DNA from 3 places in the Shewanella decolorationis genome. Region 1 is predicted to be linked to each of the others. Evidence: predicted binding sites of a transcription regulator. Region 1 holds the regulator's gene; each other region holds the start of a gene.
The links. The regulator sigma-54, encoded in region 1, starts transcription at its own class of promoters, with help from an activator protein. The targets are predictions, from matches to a motif close to GTTGGCACGNNNNTNGNNT.

Region 1 (5,898 bases):
TGGGTATCTTTACCGACGGCGACCTACGCCGCGTTATCGACGCCCAAGTCAACCTGCGCACCACGCCAATTGCCGATGTGATGACGCGAAACTGTGTCACAATTACTGAAAACGTCCTAGCGGCGCAGGCGCTGCAAGTGATGGATTCCAAAAATATCAACGGCCTGATAGTGATAGATAAAGACAATCATCCTGTCGGTGCGCTCAATATGCTCGATATGGTTAAAGCGGGAGTCATTTAATGCCACAGCAAGGATTTTACGGCCCCATCAGCGACGATGTTTGGCAAAGAGCGCAAAAAATTAAACTGCTAATCTGCGACGTGGACGGAGTGTTTTCCGACGGCCGCATTTATTTGAGCAACTCAGGGGAAGAGCTCAAAGCCTTCCACACCCGCGATGGCTATGGCGTTCGTTCATTATTGACCAGTGGGTTTAATCTGGCGGTCATCACTGGCCGTCAGTCTAAAATTGTTGAAAACCGCATGACGGCTCTGGGTGTGACCCATATTTATCAGGGCGTGGATAATAAATTCGTCCCCTATGAAGAGCTACTGTCGCTCTACAATGTCACCCCAGAAGAAGTCGCCTATATCGGTGATGATATTGTCGACCTACCAGTAATGAATGTGGTCGGCCTTGCCGTCTGTGTTGCCGATGGTCATCCCTATGTCCGTCAACACGCCCATTTTGTGACTCACTTAAATGGTGGACATGGCGCACTCAGGGAACTCACGGATCTGCTGTTGCTGAGCCAAAATAAGTTCACTTCCGCCCATGGGATGAGCATATGAGTCGTGTGACCCTCGCCATTATCGCCTTTTTTGGTACTGCGCTGGTGCTATATTGGCAAGTGCAGCAAAAACGTGGTGGCGATACGGATGACAGCTTGAACGTCAGTGATAGACCCGATTACATTATCGAAGATCTGCGTAGCATTGAGTTTAATGAGCAAGGGCAAGTTAACAGTCGCGTCACGGCAAAGCACATGGAGCACTATGAGCTGAAAAACCAGACCGACTTTACTCAGCCTGTCTATCTTGTCTATCCCGACCAAGGTAAAGCAAAATGGCAGATCCGAGCCGACCAAGGTCGACTCAACAAAGATACCGGCAAGGTTGTATTAGAAAAGAATGTTATTATCGATGCCATCAGCCCTGGTGAACCCATACAGACATTGTCCACCAGTTTTTTAGAACTCGATCTCAACACTATGATAATGACCTCTGACCGCATCATTTACGTCACAGGGAAAGATTTTAATATTCAAGGGCAAGGCCTTTATGCCGACCTTAACGCGCAGGAAGTGCAATTGACCAGTCAGGTAGTAGGAACCTATGAAGCAAAATAACATATTACTTGTCGGCCTAATGCTAATCACTAGCATGAGCGCCTTCGCCAAGGTCGGTGACTTACAGCAAGAAGTAAAAATCAAAGCCGTCAGCCAAACTGCGGACATTAAAAATAACCAGATCATTTTCTTCGGTCCGGTAGAAGTAACCCAGGGCTCGATAAAAATTAATGCAAATCAACTACGTGCGTTTTCTGCCGAAGGCGAAAACAGCAAGATTTTAGTCGCAACGGGGAATCCTGCGACCTACAGCCAAATTCTGGATGATGGACGCCCTGCTTCAGCAAGTGCCAAAGAAATTCGCTATGAAATGGCGACTCGTACCTTAACCTTAACGGGTTCAGCGACCCTTGACCAAGCGGGTAGCCAAGTCACGGGTAACCTCATCCGTTACGATATTATTCAGCAAAAACTGATCGCGGAGAGCACGGGTAGCGGTGATGATCGCGTGATTACCATTATTAAACCTGACAACTATCAGGAAGAACTCAAGAATCAGCCCGCAGACAAACCTGTGAAAAAACAGGATCCTAAATGACCCAAATCACCTTAAAAGCACAGAATCTCGCCAAGAGTTATAAGAGTCGTCAGGTTGTGAAAGATGTCAGCCTGACGGTCAAAACGGGTCAAGTCGTCGGCTTACTCGGCCCAAACGGCGCGGGTAAAACCACCACCTTTTACATGGTCGTGGGCTTAGTCAAAAGCGATAAAGGCCATATCTTTATCGATAACGATGATTTAACTGCCGATCCCATGCATCTGCGCGCTCGCAAAGGCATTGGTTACCTACCACAGGAAGCCAGTATCTTCCGTAAGCTGACCGTGCACGACAATATCATGGCGGTACTGCAAACCCGTAAAGAGCTCAATCGCGACCAACGCGAAGAAGAGCTGGAACATCTGCTCGAAGAGTTCCATATCACCCATATTCGCGATAGCCAAGGCATGTCGTTATCGGGCGGCGAACGTCGCCGCGTCGAAATTGCCCGCGCCTTAGCGGCCAATCCTAAGTTTATTCTGCTCGATGAACCCTTCGCCGGTGTCGACCCGATTTCGGTTATCGATATCAAGAAAATCATCGAACAACTCAAGAGCCGAGGCCTTGGGGTACTGATCACAGACCACAATGTGCGTGAGACCTTAGACGTCTGTGAACATGCTTACATTGTCAGTCACGGAAACCTGATAGCCGAAGGAACTCCCGCAGAGATCTTAGACAATCAGCAAGTTAGGGCTGTGTACTTAGGTGAACAATTCAGGCTATAGTTACTTAAACAGAGCCAATTAGCCTTGAATTTTGGCTTATCAGCGCCATCAATATGATAACAAGCGGCCTAAATTCAAAATAATAACGTAGGGATCAGCGGTAACATGAAAGCGTCACTCCAGCTCAAACTGGGTCAACAGTTAACCATGACGCCACAACTCCAACAGGCCATTCGTCTGTTGCAACTGTCGTCATTGGAACTGCAGCAAGAGATCCAGCAAGCCTTAGACTCTAATCCTCTTCTCGAGCTGGAAGAGGAGCAATTCGACGCGCCTAGCGAACGTAATCAAGATATCGCCGATACCGACTTTAGCGAAACGACGGCTCAGCCACAGGAACAAGACAATTCCACCGTGGACATTGCCGAGTCGCTGACCAAAGAATCCTTGCCCGAAGAACTGCCCATGGACACCACTTGGGATGAAGTCTTTACCGCATCGCCAAACTCAGGTTCAGGCGCCAGCCGTGAAGATGACATGCCCTTCCAAGGGGAAACCAGTGAAGGCCTTTACGAACATTTAGAATGGCAGAAAAACCTCACGCCCTTCTCTGAAACCGATTTAGCCATCGCTACCGCGATTATTGATGCCATCGACGATCAAGGTTATCTCACTCAAAGTACTGAAGATATCCTCGAAGCCATGGGCAATCCCGAAATAGAACTGGATGAAGTCGAAGCCGTACTCAAGCGTATTCAACACTTCGATCCCGTCGGTGTCGCCGCAAGGGATTTAAGCGAATGTCTGCTTATCCAACTCTCCCACTTTTCACCGGATACTCCACACCTCGAAAACGCCCGCATGCTGATCAAAGATCATTTAGATCTGATCGCTGCCCGCGATTTTAGGTTGTTGATGCGTAAGACCAAACTCAAAGAAGACGAGTTAAGGGACAGCATAGCGCTGATCCAAACCTTAAACCCTCGTCCCGGTTTGCTCATCACCCCTGTTGATGAAGAATATGTCATCCCCGATGTGTCGGTATCGAAGAAAAACGGTCGCTGGGTGGTCGAGTTAAATCCAGATTGCATGCCAAAAATCAATGTTAATCAGCAATATGCAGCCATGGCGCGCAGCACCAAAAGCCAAGCCGATAGCCAATTTATCCGCGGGCATCTGCAAGAAGCCAAGTGGTTTATTAAAAGCCTTGAAAGCCGTAACGAAACACTGCTCAAGGTGGCAAACTGCATAGTGCAATACCAACAGGGTTTCTTCGAATACGGTGAAGAAGCCATGAAACCTATGGTCCTAAACGATATCGCTGAAGCGGTAGAGATGCATGAGTCCACCATTTCACGGGTGACCACACAAAAATACATGCATACCCCAAAGGGACTTTTTGAACTAAAATATTTCTTCTCAAGCCACGTCGGGACTGATGATGGCGGTGAGTGCTCATCCACGGCAATCAGAGCCTTCATTAAGAAACTGGTTGCAGCGGAAAACCAGAAAAAACCATTAAGCGACAGCAAGATGGCACAACTTCTGGCAGAACAGGGAATTAACGTTGCGCGCAGAACCATTGCGAAGTACAGAGAAGCGATGCTTATTCCCCCTTCCAATCAGCGTAAAAGTTTATAGCCTAAAGTGGAAATCGGAGGACGTTTATATGCAAATAAACCTGAGTGGACACCATATCGAGATTACTGAATCGTTACGGGCTTATGTTGAGGAAAAGTTTTCAAAACTTGAACGTCATTTCGAACAGATCAATAATGTGCACGTTGTGCTCAATGTTGAGAAAATGCAACAAATTGCCGAAGCGAGAATCAACCTCACCGGTGGTGAAGTCTTCGCGACTTCAGAGCATGCAGATATGTATGCTGCCATAGACGTCCTGATCGACAAGCTTGATCGTCAGGTTATTAAACACAAAGAGAAGTTAACAAAACACTAGCAATGGAACTTCGTACCATACTGCGGCCGGAATGCACGACCTGCGCCACTCCGGGCAGTAAGAAAAAGGTACTGGAACTTATCAGCGACTTAGCCGCTGCCCAGTACCCCACCCTCTCATCTCAAGAGATCTTCGAAAGCCTTGTGGCGCGCGAAAAGATGGGGAGCACAGGTATAGGTAACGGCATCGCCATTCCACATGGTCGATTAACCGATATAACACAACCCATAGCCATATTGGTGAAATGTGAGGAGCCGATAGCCTTTGATGCTATCGATAAACAACCTGTCGACATTTTATTTGCGCTGCTAGTGCCTGCTGACCAATGTCAACAGCACTTAAGCACTTTGTCCTGCATGGCTGAAAAGCTCAGTGACAAACAAATATTGAAGCAATTGCGCAAGACGCATGATGAAACGGAACTCTATCAGGTAATCACTGGATGAAACTGGTCATAGTGTCAGGGCGCTCAGGCTCGGGCAAATCGGTCGCACTAAGAGTGCTTGAAGATCTCGGCTACTATTGTGTCGACAATCTTCCTTTGCCGCTGATTGGCAGCTTACTCGAACAGCTCAAGGGCAGTAACGATCTCGTCGCCATCAGCGTCGACGTGCGTAACCTGCCGGAGCAAGACAAGGTACTCGTCAAACAGCTTGCCAGCCTGCCTGCGGGCACTGAACTTACTAGCTTCTTCTTAAACTCCAGCGATAAAGTGCTACTCAAACGCTACAGCGAGACTCGACGCTTACATCCCTTATCTAAGAGCCGTGTTTCTCTGCAAGAAGCCATTAAGCTTGAAGGCAAATTGCTCGAGCCCCTGTCTCAGCAGATGGATCACTACATAGATACCTCGAATCTGAATATCTATGAACTCAGCGACCAAGTACGGCAAATCCTGCTTGGCAGTGTCGATAAGGAACTGGTGATTAACTTTGAGTCCTTCGGTTTTAAGCATGGTATGCCAACCGAAGCCGACTTTATGTTTGATGTGCGCTTTTTACCTAATCCCCATTGGGAACTCGAACTGCGTCCACTAACCGGCCTAGATGAACCCGTGGCGGAATTTTTAAATCGCCAGCCACTGGTCAATAAGTTCATCTGGCAAATCGAGAATTTACTCGAGACTTGGTTGCCCCACTTAGAGCGTAATAACCGCAGCTATCTGACCATCGCCATCGGCTGTACTGGCGGTCAACACAGATCGGTTTATGTGGCCGAGCAACTGGCTAAACGCTTTAGCAACGGTAAACACAAAGTGAATGCCCGCCACCGAGAGTTAAGCCATGCCAAAGCTTGAGCGCCAAGTCACCATCTGCAATAAGCTTGGTTTACATGCCCGCGCCGCGACAAAACTCGTGGTGTTGGCCTCAGAGTTTGATGCCAGC
Region 2 (5,898 bases), 1.6 Mb from region 1:
GCAGCTGTTATTGATGCGCCATCCCACGGGAATGCTGAATTTACGGCAGGATAGGGGGTTATCATGGCAGCAGTTAAATCGCATCAAACAGAAAATTCACGATGAGCCGTGGCAAAACACTCAACTTGAGGCGTTGGCCGATGAGGTTAACCTGAGTAAGTTCCAGTTTTTACGCCAATTTAAACTGGCGACGGGGATGACACCCCACGCCTATCTAAAGCGAGTGCGATTAGAGTTAGCGAAAAAGTCCTTAACCCATGGCGCCTTAGTGGCGGATGTGGCGCAGCAGTTAGGCTTTTTCGACCAGAGTCATCTAAATAAGGCGTTTAAGCAGGCCTTTTTACTCTCTCCCGTCCAATTTCAGCGGCGCATGCTTTAATACCATTGATATAATTTGTCTCGGTAAATTAACCGCGTGCAATTTCTTACAATGCAGGTGCTGCCAGCTTGGGCATACTGACGTTCTTATCTGTATTTGCGGAGCCCTATTGATGGATGTATCCCTGTTAGTCACCTTAGCCGTTATTCATTGTGTAGCCTTAGTCAGCCCTGGGCCGGATTTCGCCATTATGGTGAAGATTGCTACGTCGCAGCCGCGAAACACCGCAGTCGCCACGGCGGCGGGAATATCGGTGGCGATTTTAGCCCATACCATTTTGAGTTTAACTGGCGTCAGCTTAGTGATTAAAAGCTCCCATACCTTGTATCTGTTAGTGCAATTGCTGGGCGCTTCGTATTTGGCGTGGATGGGATTTGGCGCGCTTAAGGCTGCGGTGACCTTTTTCAGTAAACCCAAAACCGTATTGAACGGTGAGGGTGCCGATTCCTCTGGGTTTGCAACAACCTCAGAACACAGCATTGATATGCCCATGGCGGGTACTGTCAACGTTTTAACTCCTAAACAGGGTTTTATGAGGGGGCTTTATACCAATTTATTGAATCCCAAGGCTTTAGTGTTTTTTATCACCTTGTTCTCCGCCCTGATCACCCCGAGCGTGACGCCCGTGACTAAATTTGCCGCCGCGTTGATGTTATTTGTGTTGTCACTGCTCTGGTTTGGCTTTTTGGCACTCATGCTCTCAAAAGCCAAGGTGCAGCAAAAGTTGCAACGACTCACGCCTATCATCGATGGGGTAATTGGGGTGATCTTTATGTCGGTGGCGGTAGCGATAGTCTCGAGTTTGCTGTTGGCTTAAGATACTGGGAGCGAGGCTGTAATTAGGCTTTTAACACATAGGCTTGGGTGGGATTGTTTATGTTTATCCCACCTTAGCTATGCTATCCTTGCCAAGTCTTAATTTGGATGTTTTTGACGTTAAAGGAATAAGCCATGCCTCATGCTCTGTCTTCTCGAACATATTCAGGTATTCATCGACTTTCGCGTTTAGGGCTTTATGCGGGCTTGCTGCTAGGGAGTCTAAGCCTAGTGCCTCAGGCTATGGCCGCTCTAGAAGCGGAATATGTGCCGCAGGTTCAAGCCTTGATTGATGCGGCCAAGGCGGGTGATCGTCAGGCGATTGCCGAGCAAATCTCTTATCCCCTCCATCGGGAATACCCGCTCCCCGATGTGCAAAATCCACAGCAAATGCTGGCGAGATTTCAGCAAGTGTTTGATAGCAAGTTGCTGAGTCAAATCGCCAATTCGACCACGGAGAACAACTGGGAGACTATGGGCTGGCGCGGCATTATGCTCGATCACGGCAGTGTCTGGTTGGATTTTGATGGCAAAATCTCGGGCATTAATTACCAAAGCCCAGAGGAAGCTAAGTTAAGGGATGAGCTGATCGCGCAGCAAAAAGCGATGCTACACGAGAGTGTGCGCGAGTTTGCTAGCCCAGAGCTGGCGTGGGAAACCGCTCGATTCATCATTCGTGTCGATGCCATCGATAATAACCAATACCGTTATGCAGCTTGGGCAAAGGGCAAATCCCTGAGTGAGAAACCTGATTTAGTCCTCACAAAGGGTAAATTGGTGCGTGAGGGTACTGGCGGTAATCATTTCTTCCAGTTTAAAAGTGGTCCCTATCGCTATGTTTGCGATGTGATAGTGCTCAGCGCTGAAGAGAGCCCCGTGGGCATACTTTATGTTTACAAAAACGATCAATTGCTGGTGCAGGAGCCTGTGATTAAGGCGTTATAGCTTAATTGGCCATTCGCTTAAGGCTAATTCCCTGAAGCGAATGCCATCAAGGTTGTCTGTAACTGTCTTTTTATAAACCCTGGATTTAGGTTTGTTGTGATGATTAATACCGCCAAAATTGCCGTTTTCGGCACAGCCATAGTGCTGTTGTTTTTACTCACTGAATGTCGCCAAAAAGAGCAAATTCCCCTGTGCGGGCATGTCGAAGGTACGCCAATCGATACTAGCTTTGATGGCGGCCTCGATAATAACGACCGCACTCTTGCATCAACCCACTGTTTAAAAATTAGAGCACTTTACGATAAAAGTGATCGTCAAACGAAATGGTTTAGCAGTTCGCCTTCTATTGCTGTGATGAACGCCTTAGGTTATCTAAAACAAGATGATGCCAACAACAGTGGCGATTCCTATGCGATGACATTTAACGTGCAGGAGGAGTTTGTATTTGGTCCAAGCCGAGGAGAATATGCGCAGTTTCGTCAGGATGGTAAGGGCGTTATCTTACCCGGCACCGAAGCAGCCAAAGGCAATGAGGCTAAGGTTGGTGTTAACGGTCAGTTTGACCGCTGGTGCCAAAAATTGGCCTCAATCGAGTTTGCTGGTAAAGACAATTGGCGCAGGCCAACAGAGCAGGAGTTAAATACCCTCTATGGGTACGGCGAGAGTCGCGCAGCCTACCAACGTGCGCAGTGGAGCTCGACAATCCCTTCTTGGTCTAGCACAGTGTATGAGACTGAATTCGAGGTCGGCATTATCTCGGTCGCCTCCAGCGGTTATAGCTTTCGCAGTTATGCCAATAGTGCCAAATTTGCTGTTTGTGTCGCGGCGTTTTGATTCACTAAAGAGAGCTTGAATAAGCTCTCTTCTCGCCTTATTTAATCAACTTTATCAGCGCCTTAAATCTATCGCCTTGGGCTTCGTGTTGCAGTTCAAATAATAGTGACTCCACATTTGTGAGGCTTGCCCCTTTGGCGATCATCATTTGAATGCCCAGCTGTTTATTATCAACGCTACGGGAAGATACGGCATCGGCAACGACATGCACAGAGTAATGCTGGTCGAGCAGATCACGGCAAGTCTGGTATACGCAAACATGGGTTTCTATCCCCGCGAGCAGCACCTGTTTGCGCCTTGTTTGGGTTAGTGCATTGGCAAATTCATCACAATACCAACCACTAAAGTGTTGCTTGGCAATGGGCGAGCCCGTTTTTTCGAGTAAGGTTTTTAACTCTTCAGTGGTCGAGCCTAGTTTGGCGGGTAATTGTTCGAGCCAGAGAATGGGGATCTCGAACAGCTGCGCACCTTGGATCAATGTACTTAGCTGTTGGTGGAGTTTGGCTGTGTTATCCATGATCTGAGCGAGTTTTCCCTGCACATCGACGATAACGAGTACACATTGTTCGGGTTTTAACATCGGGTATTCCTTCTGCGCGGGTGGAATAAAGGCATCGTTTAGCGATTGCTCTGTTTATTTTTTGATTTGTTTATTTTTTACACTGTTAGTAAACCCTAATTGGCCAACCTCACCAATAGGGCAAAAGTCGAATATAGCGTGCACTTAAATTGCTCACTAAAAGAGTGCGTTGCCCTCACGCTTGCACAAGTCTGGTGCATTTTTAATCGCCGCACTCAGGGTGATTCTTTATTATTTATTTAAAATCAATGCATTAAAAATATGGCCTGATGATTGAATTACCTTTGCTACAAGTTAATAACAATCGCGTTTTTGGAGGTCAGGATGAAACTAGTCAGCGCTATCATCAAGCCATTTAAATTGGATGATGTCCGTGAAGCTATCGCCGGTATTGGTATTGAGGGGATGACGGTGACCGAGGTTAAAGGTTTTGGCCGTCAAAAGGGGCACACAGAGTTGTATCGTGGCGCCGAGTATCAGGTGGATTTTTTGCCAAAAGTAAAACTAGAAATTGCCACTAAAGCAGAAAATCTCGACATGTTGATTGAGGCAATTACCACTGCGGCTCATACGGGAAAAATTGGTGACGGAAAGATTTTCGTTATCGACTTAGAACATGCCATCCGTATCCGTACGGGTGAACTCGACACTGAAGCGCTATAGGGGGCGGAAGATGGAAGAACTAACAAAATTAGGCGTGACAGTCTCTGAGCTGCGTTTTGCACTCGATACCTTTTATTTTTTGATTTCAGGCGCTTTGGTTATGTGGATGGCTGCGGGTTTTGCCATGCTCGAAGCTGGCCTAGTGCGCTCTAAAAATACCACCGAAATTTTAACTAAAAACGTGGTGTTATATGCGATTGCCTGTGTGATGTACCTATTGATCGGCTACAACATTATGTACGTCGACAATGCCGAAGGCGGCTGGTTGCCTTCACTCGGTACGCTGATTGGCTCACAAGCTAGTGATGCTAACCATGCCTTAGAATCTGACTTCTTCTTCCAAGTCGTGTTTGTGGCAACGGCGATGTCGATTGTCTCTGGCGCCGTGGCGGAGCGGATGAAGTTGTGGGCATTCCTTGTCTTCTCCGTGGTGATGACAGGCATTATCTACCCCGTTGAAGGCTACTGGACTTGGGGTAAAGGCTTTATCTCTAGCTTAGGCTTTGTGGACTTTGCCGGTAGCGGTATTGTGCACATGACAGGTGCTGCTGCGGCTATCGCTGGGGTGTTACTGCTCGGTGCTCGTAAGGGTAAATATGGCCCTAACGGCCAAGTCAACCCAATCCCAGGCTCTAACCTGCCAATGGCGACCTTAGGGATGTTTATCCTGTGGATGGGCTGGTTTGGCTTCAACGGTGGCTCACAATTAATGGTTTCAGATGCGGCCAATGCAAGCTCTGTCGCTAAAGTTTTCGTAAACACCAACACCGCGGCCGCTTTTGGTGCTATCTCTGCCCTCGTTGTGTGCAAAATGATATGGGGTAAAGCGGACTTAACCATGATCCTCAACGGTATTCTGGCGGGCTTAGTGGCGATTACGGCTGATCCTTTATCGCCTTCACTATTGATGGCGGGTGTGATTGGTTTAGTGGCTGGTGGTTTAGTGGTGTTCTCAATTGTGGGCTTAGATCGCATTAAGATCGACGATCCAGTTGGCGCGATTTCGGTGCACGGCGTGGCAGGTTTCCTCGGTTTAATGTGTGTACCGTTATCAAATGCCGACGCCACTATCACAGCGCAATTAACCGGTGCAGCGATTATCTTCGCTTGGGTATTTAGCGCGTCATTTGCGGTATGGTTTGTGCTGAAGATGACCATGGGTATCCGTGTTTCTGAGGAAGAAGAATATAACGGTATGGATGCATCTGATTGCGGTATCGACGCTTACCCAGAGTTTGTGACAGTCAAAAGTGCAGGCTAACTGGTGTTGATATGACTTGATGCCTCTAAGGGATAAGAGGATAGTAAAGCAGAGCCAAGTGCTCTGCTTTTTTTATGGGTATTCGATTCTACTTGCACCGCAACAAGGAGCTAACGATGCGCTTAATCTTTGATCTCACAGCACCACTCAGACGCACCTGTTTGCTTGGGGGCATTCTGAGTGCACTCTTTGCCTTACCCGCTTTTGCGGGGCAAGTCGTAGTGACTCGCTCGGATGAGCCTTTCGATGCTTTTGCTGTTCGCGACCAAGTATTGAAAGATTATGAATGGCAGGAATCCTTGAGAAGACAGGAGCAAATTCAAATTCTGCAGGCTTTGCCACTTGGTTGTATTGCCAAGCTAAAGCCTTACCCTTACTTTACTTGTGGTCAGGATAACTACCGACCTTATCGTTATCAGC
Region 3 (5,898 bases), 780 kb from region 1:
AACCACCCGCTTCGCCAAATCCACCCTCGCGACGTTGACCTTGGTCACCATGGGAAACATGACTGTCAGCCAATTGCATACCTTGTTCCTGTAATAATTCACGCAGGCGGGGAATGGCTTGCTCAACCACATCGCGGGTCTGCGATTGGGTAACATGGAACTGCACTTGCGTTTGGTCGCCATGTACTTGCACTTTAACTAGCATATGACCCAGTTCTGGCGGATCTAACCGAATTTCAGCCTGCTGGATCCCTTGGCTTACCATAGTCACCAACTGCTGTTTCATCACGGGTGAAAAACGCTGGATCATTTCCTGCATTTGGTTTTGTGTCTCTAACCCCTGGCGTAAAGAAAGCTGCACTTGTGGAATATCCTGACGATTTGTTACCTGCGTAGTCAAAGAATGCAATGAGGATACAGGTTTAAATTCAACAGGTTTAGATTCAACGCCCGATGATTCGTCTGTATTGAACGACGTTAAGCGACTATCTTGCTGTGTATCGAGACTGACGGCTAACTTGGCATCCTTTAGTAAAAATCCAGCAGAAATTTCAGCTCGGGAAGGATTTTCTGTAGCAAGATCAGGGTCAATGCTCACAGATCCTAAGCTATTGGAATCTTTAACATTCGAAACAGAAGCTGCATTAACTTGTAATATATCCACATCGCTAGCAGAAGCTTTGATTGATGCTTGATTATCCATAGCTAGAGGTGACATTGCTGTATCGGTCCGTGGTGTAGGCATATTCATCACCTTACCGCTAAGCTCCATCTCTTTTGTACCTAGTTCTTTTGAACCTAAAATAGGCTCTCCATCAATGGGTAAAATATGATTTTCAGGCGGTTTAACAAATTTTTCTGTTCGCTTCCCAGTTAATAGTGATGCATCATCAATCATTTGCGAATCGTCAACTAAAACACCTTGAGCATCGGGTTCCTCCAATGCCACAGCTTTAATATCGACAGAAGGCACCACTTCGACACTATCTGTATCAGTAATATCTTCGATTTTGAGTTGAGGCAACTTAGCTGCGGATTGGCTATTACTTTGCTCAGATATTGATTGGCTAAGAGCTTGTGATGTTGTTGGTTTATCTGTGCCATTTGTTGTTTTTGCAAGGGTTGCATCAGCTTCGACTTCATCAGTGACATTTGATTGGGAAAACCTAGCAAGTTCATCAGAAAAAGAGCCTACAACTATAGATTCTTCAGCAGGAGGAAGTACATCAACAGGTTCATCGGCTTGAGGAAGTGCACTAGATAATATAAAGGAAGATGCTGGTTCTGCATCTTCAGTTGCTATGATATCAGCATCAAGCGGCAAAGCTTCACCCGGTGCTGCCGCTTTCTTCATCTCATTTGCCATCCCAATCTGGGCAAAAATTAAGTTGATATCGGCTTTATCATCGGTATCACTCTCGTCCACATTCGTCTCTGATTGTGACGATTTAACTGGCGCTTCTTGAGAAACTCTAGTTTTCGTTGATGGAGTAGAAGTAGATGTTACTGATGCCAATGCAACAGAAAAATCTTCACTATTAGTATCTTGTGACATCGTCTTGCCAGAGCTTGCACCGTTTTTCGCGCTTGGCGCTAATAGGATATTGTTCATTTGTTGCATATCAGCTCCTAAACATTCGCCCGAGAAAATTCTATTCAGGCAACGTCAATTTATGCGGCTTCTGCCATATCTGGTATAAAGCAAGCAAATAAAATGCCAACAAATGGAGGTTACAGATTTAAGAAACAACTTAAACAAGCAATGGCAAGCTTTGGTTAGGGTTTATTGCGGCGAAAAAACTGTTGGGAAGCAAATTCATCGGTCATCTTTTGCTCTTTCTTCAACTCAAGTGCTTGGCGTTTTTTCTCTTTATTCTCTAAGAGTAGTTCTACCGCCTTGCGTTTCTTTTGCTTCTCGAGCCAATGCTGCTGACGATAATTTTTTTGCTTCTCACCATCGGCGACCACACGATTTTGCTGGGCAATCGCCTCATCGATTTGCCGAATAAAACGGTGAAATTGGTGATAATGACTGGCGCTGATGGCTTGACCTTGCTGTGACTGCATCTGCTTCATGTAGTCCAAGCGATAATTGTTGAGTGCATCCAACTGATTTTGTCGCTTTTGACACTCTAATTGCGCCGACTTTAGCAGTAATGCTGCTTGCTCCTCTGCATCGAGGGCTAATTTTAATACCAGTAACAGAGGATCGGCATTCGCCATAACAGTCTCGATTATTTACATTGCGCCGCGAGTTGCCCAAGCATGACTTGGCTATCGGCAAAACTAAAGGCATCACGCATGGTCTGCCGTAAGAAGGCATTCATCGCAGGTTGCAGGCGTATGGCGTTATCGATTCGCGGATCGCTGCCTTGGGCATAAGCCCCGATCGAAATCAGATCCTTATTCTGCTGATAAAGGGAATAGGTCTGTTTAACGCGGCGCATGGCTTCTAAGTGCTCGTTTGAAATCACCATTGGAGCCACACGGCTAATGGAAGCCTCAATATCGATTGCGGGATAGTGCCCAGAATCAGCCAGTGCACGGGAGAGCACAATATGCCCATCGAGGATCGCCCGAGAAGCATCGGCAATCGGATCCTGTTGATCATCGCCCTCGGTCAACACGGTATAAAATGCGGTGATAGAACCCTGTCCAGGGCCTCCATTACCCGCCCGTTCAACTAAACGCGGTAATTTGGCAAATACCGAAGGTGGATAACCTTTAGTCGCCGGTGGTTCACCCACGGCTAAGGCTATTTCCCGCTGCGCCTGGGCGTAACGAGTCAAGCTATCCATTAATAACAATACGTTATAGCCTAAATCCCGAAAATACTCGGCGATACGAGTCGAGGTTTCACAGGCGCGCAGGCGCATCAGCGGTGAGGTATCGGCGGGCGCCGCCACCACAACCGAGCGTGCTCTGCCCTTTTCCCCGAGGATTTCTTCAATAAATTCTTTAACTTCGCGACCACGCTCACCTACCAGCCCCACTACAATAATGTCGGCCGTGGTACCTCGGGTCATCATACCTAGTAGCACACTCTTACCCACACCTGAGCCAGCAAATAGGCCCATACGTTGGCCCTTACCAACGGTGAGCATGGCATTGATGGCGCGCACCCCCACATCGAGTGGTTCAGTAATCGCACGGCGAGAAAGTGGGTTGATAGCGTTACTGTGCCTCGGCGCCTGTTGCTCAGTCGATAAAGCGCCAAGACCATCTAATGGCACACCATTACCGTCGAGCACTCGTCCGAGCAGGGATAAACCGACATTGAGCCCCGCCTGCTCACCGAGGGGAATAACCCGCGCGCCAGGTAACACGCCGCGTAATTCTTCAATCGGCATCAGATACAACAGCTCATCGTCGAAACCGACAACTTCGGCTACCAACTCTCCCGCCATGGTTTCGATGGAGCACAAGCTACCAACGGGAGCTCGACAACCACTCGCTTCTAAGGTCAAGCCAACAACACGCACCAGTTGACCACTGGCGACGGCTCGAAACGGCGGGACTTTGTCGATGCAATGATTCAGCTTATTCAGCAGTTGATGGCGGCGATTTTGCATCTTCCTCTCCATCATGTTGTTGCTGGTTGCTTCGAGCTTCGTCATCTAACTCGATGGTCGAGGCAATTTTAGCGGAATTTTCCTCGTCAAGGTCCGCTTGGCGCTGTTGTTGCTGATGGCTTAAATGGGATTGCTGGTTACGTAAGGACTCAAAGACCGCATCAATGCGCGAAGATAGGGTTAAATCCACCAACGAGCGTTGGCTGCTGATAATACAGTCTCCCGAATTTAAGCTGGGGTCGGCCTCTAACTGCCACTGATTACGGTTTAATTGGGTACGGGTATAAAGCTGTTCAACCAAAGCGACATCGTCGGGATGCATGCGAATACTGACGCTTTGCTCTTTAATCGGCAATGATTCAACCCCTAAACGCAGCGCAGATAAGATTTGCTCTGGATGAGTCTTAAGTTCATGGCCAATCACCGATTTAGCCAGCGCCATAGCGAGTGTCATTAAGGAGTGCTCAATATCACCATCGAGTAATTGCAGTGGCTTTTCAAACTGACTCAGCAGCCCTTCAAAGCGAGTGACTAATGATTTGGCTTCGGCAAGCCCAGCTTCGAGGCCCTGCTCATGCCCTTGCGCGAGACCTTCTGTATGGCCTTGCTCTAATCCTTCAAGCCTGCCCTGCTCTAGCCCTTCGGCGTAACCTTGAGTCTTGCCTTCGTTAAAACCTTCTTCTTCGGCCTGGGCGCGAATGTCTTCGATTTCCGCCATTGTCGGCGGGGCAACGGTTTCCGCTGACACTGTTTTCGGCGCTTGTTGCGGGCTGTAACCGAACAAGTTAGACATACTCACGTCTTCGGTTTCCGTTACATCGGGTAATTGCCAATGGCTGAACTCGATTTCAGCGTCGCTCACCACCCGATGAGACAATTTGTTGTCGCTATTGTCACTCCGATTAGAGGAACTCATCGCCACCACCGCCGCCTAACATGATTTCACCGCTGTCACTTAACCGACGTGCAATTGACAGAATTTCTTTTTGGGCGATTTCTACTTCGCTGATCCGGATAGGACCCATAGCCTCTAAATCGTCACGCAGCAATTCGGCAGCCCGTTTTGACATATTGCCCAGAATTTTGTCTTTGAGTTGATCGTCTGCGCCTTTCAGCGCCTTCATCAATACATCCTGCTGTACTTCACGCAGCAAGGTTTGGATACCGCGGTCGTCTACATCGATCAGGTTTTCGAATACAAACATTAAGTCTTGGATTTGCTGCGCCATTTCCTCGTCGGTTTCGCGCATGGTTTCCATCAACTGACTTTCGATACCAGTATCGAGGTAGTTCATGATGTTGGCCGCCGCTTTTAGGCCGCCCATCTTCGCTGCCTGCGCGCCACCTTGGCCGGCGAATTGTTTCTCCATGATATCGTTCAATTCCTGCAATGCCGCAGGTTGCACTTCTTCAAGGTTAGCAATACGCATCATTAAGTCTAAGCGGGTATTCTCTGGGAACTGGCCAAAAATCTCCGCCGCTTGGTCTGGCTCTAAATAAGATAAAACAATGGTTTGGATCTGTGGATGTTCATTTTGGATGATAGTGGCAACTTGGCGCGCATCCATCCATTTGAGCGAGTCCAAACCTTTGGCGCCGCTGCCCATGATAATTTGTTCAATCAAATTACCGGCTTTATCTTCACCTAAAGCCGCGGTTAACGCCTTACGGACGAACTCTTCACTGTTAAAACCAATCGAAGAATACTTTTGAATATCATCGAGAAACAGCTTATGTACCCCGATGACTTTTTCCTGACCGAAGTCTTCCATGGCCGCCATCGCCATACCCACCTTTTGCACTTGCTTAGGTTCTAAGTGCTTTAAAATGGAGGCGGCATCGGCTTCACTCAAACTTAACAGTAAAATTGCCGTTTTTTCGATACCGCTGAGATCCTTTACATTAAAGCCTGAAGTTTCAGCGGCATCTTTTGATTTATTCTCAGCCATTGTCTTGTAACCAGTTTTTCACGACTTGGGTAGAAAGCTCGGGCTCATTAGCCACAAGCGCACGGATAGCTTTAATCATATCATCATCTTTATGCAGATTAGGGATAAGAATTGAGCCATCGTCGGCATAACTATACTCTGCTTCTTTGGTATTGAGCATCCCTAAGGTATCGGCGGCGTATTGGTCTTCAATCTCGGCCAACTCATTACCCAATCTTGAATCCTCAGGCATATTTACGCTATCGGGATAGATTAAACGTTTGAGCATTGGACGAACTACCGCAAGGATCAACACTAAGATCACTAACGCACCAACACCTAACTTGACCGCACGCCAAAACCAAGGTTGCTCCCAAAGTTCAGGCGCAGGTACATCT

Region 2: the regulator sigma-54 is predicted to act here: its motif matches at 3,815-3,833, upstream of EYR25_RS09710 (P-II family nitrogen regulator).
Region 3: the regulator sigma-54 is predicted to act here: its motif matches at 1,704-1,722, upstream of EYR25_RS05980 (flagellar hook-length control protein FliK).

Annotation. Positions count from the first base shown of each region.
Region 1 is NZ_CP037898.1:550,350-556,247, reverse strand. Features, by position in the region: gene EYR25_RS02430 (KpsF/GutQ family sugar-phosphate isomerase) at 1-242, shown strand, start outside; gene kdsC (3-deoxy-manno-octulosonate-8-phosphatase KdsC) at 242-793, shown strand; gene lptC (LPS export ABC transporter periplasmic protein LptC) at 790-1,350, shown strand; gene lptA (lipopolysaccharide transport periplasmic protein LptA) at 1,337-1,888, shown strand; gene lptB (LPS export ABC transporter ATP-binding protein) at 1,885-2,616, shown strand; gene EYR25_RS02405 (RNA polymerase factor sigma-54) at 2,722-4,197, shown strand; gene hpf (ribosome hibernation promoting factor) at 4,226-4,513, shown strand; gene ptsN (PTS IIA-like nitrogen regulatory protein PtsN) at 4,516-4,959, shown strand; gene rapZ (RNase adapter RapZ) at 4,956-5,810, shown strand; gene EYR25_RS02385 (HPr family phosphocarrier protein) at 5,797-5,898, shown strand, end outside.
Region 2 is NZ_CP037898.1:2,119,925-2,125,822, forward strand. Features, by position in the region: gene EYR25_RS09685 (AraC family transcriptional regulator) at 1-379, shown strand, start outside; gene EYR25_RS09690 (LysE family translocator) at 492-1,196, shown strand; gene EYR25_RS09695 (hypothetical protein) at 1,331-2,140, shown strand; gene EYR25_RS09700 (Lcl domain-containing protein) at 2,240-2,974, shown strand; gene EYR25_RS09705 (hydrolase) at 3,012-3,554, opposite strand; gene EYR25_RS09710 (P-II family nitrogen regulator) at 3,879-4,217, shown strand; gene EYR25_RS09715 (ammonium transporter) at 4,228-5,478, shown strand; gene EYR25_RS09720 (hypothetical protein) at 5,595-5,898, shown strand, end outside.
Region 3 is NZ_CP037898.1:1,326,593-1,332,490, reverse strand. Features, by position in the region: gene EYR25_RS05980 (flagellar hook-length control protein FliK) at 1-1,621, opposite strand, end outside; gene fliJ (flagellar export protein FliJ) at 1,777-2,223, opposite strand; gene fliI (flagellar protein export ATPase FliI) at 2,235-3,572, opposite strand; gene fliH (flagellar assembly protein FliH) at 3,541-4,488, opposite strand; gene fliG (flagellar motor switch protein FliG) at 4,475-5,521, opposite strand; gene fliF (flagellar basal-body MS-ring/collar protein FliF) at 5,514-5,898, opposite strand, start outside.